Regions from separate parts of the Shewanella sp. FeAMO genome, predicted to be linked through region 1. Evidence: predicted binding sites of a transcription regulator. Region 1 holds the regulator's gene; the other holds the start of a gene.

Region 1 (2,204 bases):
GGCAAGCGTTACTACGGTGGTTGTGAGTATGTCGATGTGGTGGAGACTCTGGCAATTGAGCGTGCCAAGCAGCTGTTTGGCGCTACTTACGCCAACGTTCAGCCACACTCAGGTTCACAGGCCAACAGCGCGGTTTATATGGCGTTGCTGCAACCCGGCGATACCGTACTGGGGATGAACCTGGCTCACGGTGGTCACTTGACCCACGGCTCTCCGGTTAACTTTTCCGGCAAGCTGTACAACATCATTCCTTACGGTATCGATGAGTCCGGCAAGATTGACTACAGCGAACTCGAAACGCTGGCGCTGGAACACAAGCCCAAGATGATCATCGGCGGCTTCTCGGCCTACTCAGGCATAGTTGACTGGGCCAAGCTGCGCGAAATCGCCGACAAAATTGGCGCTTACCTGTTTGTCGATATGGCACACGTGGCCGGTCTTATCGCTGCCGGTGTTTATCCTAACCCTGTGCCGCACGCCCACGTGGTGACTTCGACCACTCACAAGACGCTGGCCGGTCCCCGCGGTGGTGTGATTCTGTCGGCTGCCGACGATGAAGATCTGTACAAGAAGCTGAATTCCGCGGTATTCCCGGGCGGTCAGGGTGGTCCTCTGATGCACGTTATCGCCGGTAAAGCCGTGGCCTTCAAAGAAGCACTGGAGCCGGAGTTCAAAACCTATCAGCAGCAGGTGGTCAATAACGCCAAGGCCATGGTTGAGGTATTCCTCGAACGCGGTTACAAGATAGTTTCCGGCGGTACCAGCAACCATCTGATGCTGGTGGACCTGATTGGCCGTGAGCTGACCGGTAAAGAAGCCGACGCCGCTCTGGGCCGTGCCAATATCACAGTCAACAAGAACTCAGTGCCTAATGATCCCCGCTCACCCTTTGTGACCTCCGGGGTGCGTATCGGTACACCGGCCATCACTCGCCGCGGTTTCAAGGAAGCCGAAGCCCGTGAACTGACCGGCTGGATCTGTGATGTGCTCGACAATGCTCACGATGACGCCGTTATCGAGCGCGTGAAGGGCCAGGTGCTGGAACTGTGCGCTCGCTTCCCTGTTTACGGTTAACCTTTTCAAGGGAATAGGATAAACTTCGATGGCCGCTGAATTCAGCGGCCATTTTTGTTTCTGCCATTTAGCAGCAGCCGCTGCCGGCAACTGAGCACCAGGAGGCATAATGCATTGTCCATTTTGCAGTGCGACGGATACCAAGGTGATAGATTCCAGGCTGGTGGCAGACGGTCATCAGGTGCGCCGTCGCCGGGAATGTACTCTGTGTCATGAACGCTTTACCACCTTTGAAGGTGCCGAGCTTGTCATGCCCAGAGTGATCAAGCGCGATGGCAGCAGGCAACCGTTCGATGAGGACAAGCTGCGCGGCGGTATGCTGCGCGCCGCCGAGAAGCGTCCGGTTTCCATGGATAAGATTGAAGAGGCGATCAGCAAGATCAAGTCCACCCTCAGAGCCACAGGCGAGCGGGAAGTGACCTCGGAAATGATCGGCAATCTGATGATGGATCATCTTATTGAGCTGGATAAGGTGGCCTATATTCGCTTTGCCTCTGTGTATCGTGCCTTTGAAGATGTGTCAGAGTTTGGTGAAGCGATTGCCAAGCTGGAGAAAAAATAGGCTGTCAGTCACAGCCAACTGTTAAGTAACGGAAACCCTCATGTGGTCCAATACTGATATCGCCATGATGAGCCGCGCCATAATGCTGGCTCGCCGTGGCCGTTATACAACCCGCCCCAACCCCAATGTCGGCTGCGTCATCATAGATGCCGATGGCAAGATTGTCGGCGAAGGCTGGCACCAACGTGCCGGTGAGCCCCATGCCGAAGTACATGCCCTGAAAATGGCCGCTGACAAGGCCCGCGGTGCTACTGCCTATGTCACCCTCGAACCTTGCAGTCACTATGGTCGCACGCCGCCCTGTGCCGAAGCCTTAATTAAACATGGCCTCAAGCGGGTGGTGGTGGCAATGACAGATCCCAACCCTCAGGTGGCCGGCCAAGGTATCGGCATGCTGCAGGAAGCCGGGGTTCAGGTGCAGAGCGGTCTCTTGGCCGAGCAGGCCAGAGAGTTGAATCCGGGCTTTTTATCGCGGATGGAGCGAAATCGCCCCTGGGTCACCCTCAAGCTGGCGGCGAGTCTCGATGGCAAGACGGCACTGGCCAACGGTGAGTCCAAATGGATAACC
Region 2 (2,204 bases), 1.0 Mb from region 1:
GCATCATCAGCGAGAAGAGCTCGACCGCTTTTAGGGTCTTCTTGCGAATGCTCTGGTCCTGCTCATATTTCACATACAGGCGCTCAAACTCGTCCTGATCGGCAAAGAAGGCGTCATACAAGCCGGGAACGTCCGATGGGCTGAACAGAGTGATGTTCTCACCTTTGATCATCCGCTGATACATCAGCTTGTTGATCTGTACGCCGTAGTCCAGGTGACGGATACGGTTGTCTTCAACACCACGGTTATTTTTCAGTACCAGCAGCGATTCAACTTCCAGGTGCCAGATAGGGTAGAACAGAGTTGCAGCGCCGCCGCGAACGCCGCCCTGGGAGCAGGATTTCACCGCAGTCTGGAAATACTTGTAGAAAGGCAAACAACCTGTGTGGAAGGCTTCACCACCACGAATAGGGCTTCCCAGAGCGCGAATGCGGCCGGCATTCACACCGATACCGGCTCTCTGACTGACATACTTGACGATGGAAGAGGCCGTGGCATTAATGGAATCCAGGCTGTCGTCACACTCGATCAACACGCAAGAGCTGAACTGACGGGTCGGCGTACGCACACCGGACATGATAGGGGTCGGCAAAGAGATCTTGAAGGTAGAGACCGCATCATAGAAGTCTTTGACATACTGCAGCCGGGTTTCCTTCGGATAACGGGCAAACAGGCAAGCGGCCACCAGAATATAGAGGAACTGGGCACTTTCGTAGACTTCATGAGTCACACGGTTTTGCACCAGATACTTGCCTTCCAGCTGTTTGACGGCGGCATAGGAGAAGTTCATATCGCGCCAATGGTCGATATAGCTGTCGAGCACATCCAACTCTTCACGGCTGTAGTCTTCCAGCACATGCTTGTCGTACTTGCCCATGGCGACCAACTTGCTGACATGATCGTACAGTTTTGGCGGCTCAAACTGACCAAAGGCCTTCTTACGCAAATGAAAAACAGCAAGGCGAGCGGCCAGGAACTGATAGTCCGGAGAGTCGGGAGAGATCAGGTCGGCGGCAGCCTTGATAATGGTTTCATGGATGGCCTCGGTGGGGATGCCATCGAAAAACTGCAGGTGAGAACGCAACTCCACCTCGGAAACCGAGACGTTGTTTAATCCTTTGGCTGCCCAGGTGATAACACGGTGGATCTTATCGAGATCTATCGTCTCGCGTGCGCCACTGCGTTTGGTAACTGTCATAGTGCTATTCATTGAAGATAGGCCTTGGTTGTAATATCTGTGAAATGACGCGACGGCGTCATTAAACCTTCCCTTGTAAAACAATCAACCGAACAGTTAACGACGGCGGCCCGAGAGGGCTCTGTTAACCGGGAGTTTCCAGTGCAAGACTAGTATGTCTGATTGCTACCGATACACAAGATATGGTGTTTTTCTATATCTTGGATAACAAGATAGTGAGGTATGGCACTTTTTGCAAGCCTGAGTTTTGGGTATATCTTGTGGATATCTTGAGGATATTGACTGGCCGATTCCGCAAAGCGGCATCATTGCTGGCGCACAGTCGTCATGGTCAAAATTCAAGCGATCTCACTCAAGGTGATCGACTGCTAAAATAAGCAGCGATCCGCGATCCCGCGCAGATCCGGTCGGTTAAAGCAGCATCCGGACTGCGACTTTCTTTAAGGTCTTGTCTACTCAGGAAAACAGTGCCAATTTAGTGCTTGTCTTACCTTGTTACCACAATGGCAGCGACATCACTGCCTGTGGATGATTTAACTGCCAATCGGCACCCCATTCCGCCGGTTTATCCTCGGCCGCCAGATATCCCCACATGGCGATGGCAGAGGGCATATTGACCGCCTGCGCCGCTGCGATGTCGCGCTCGGCATCGCCAAGATAGAGAATACGTTCGGTCGCGCAGTTAAGCTGCTGAGCAGCCAGCAACATAGGGGCTGGGTGGGGCTTACGATAGAGGGTTGTATCGGCACTGACCACAGCATCAAAGCGCTTAAGCAGCCCCATGCGCTCTAACAAGGGCCGGGTAAAACGCGCCGGTTTATTGGTGACAATCCCCAGCGGTAAGGCTCTTGATAGGGCACTGTCCAGCAAGGCTTCTATGCCTTCAAACAAACAGGCTTTTTGGCCGTTAACCGCATCATATTCCCTGAGCATCGCTTGCCGGAGATGCTCCTGTTCCTCGGCTGAGGCTTGGGGCACGGCGGCTTGCACCATGGCAAGTGAGCCG

What was found. Region 1 encodes NrdR, which represses ribonucleotide reductase genes. Its sites were predicted from a motif close to AAACACNANATNTNGTGTTT; they were not measured.
Region 2: nrdA (class 1a ribonucleoside-diphosphate reductase subunit alpha) is a predicted target of NrdR. The motif match lies at 1,370-1,389, and genes of this name have one in related genera.

The regions. Positions count from the first base shown of each region.
Region 1 is NZ_CM132201.1:1,564,094-1,566,297, forward strand. Features, by position in the region: gene glyA (serine hydroxymethyltransferase) at 1-1,074, shown strand, start outside; gene nrdR (transcriptional regulator NrdR) at 1,184-1,636, shown strand; gene ribD (bifunctional diaminohydroxyphosphoribosylaminopyrimidine deaminase/5-amino-6-(5-phosphoribosylamino)uracil reductase RibD) at 1,677-2,204, shown strand, end outside.
Region 2 is NZ_CM132201.1:2,564,894-2,567,097, reverse strand. Features, by position in the region: gene nrdA (class 1a ribonucleoside-diphosphate reductase subunit alpha) at 1-1,210, opposite strand, end outside; gene ACWAU4_RS11460 (HAD family hydrolase) at 1,694-2,204, opposite strand, start outside.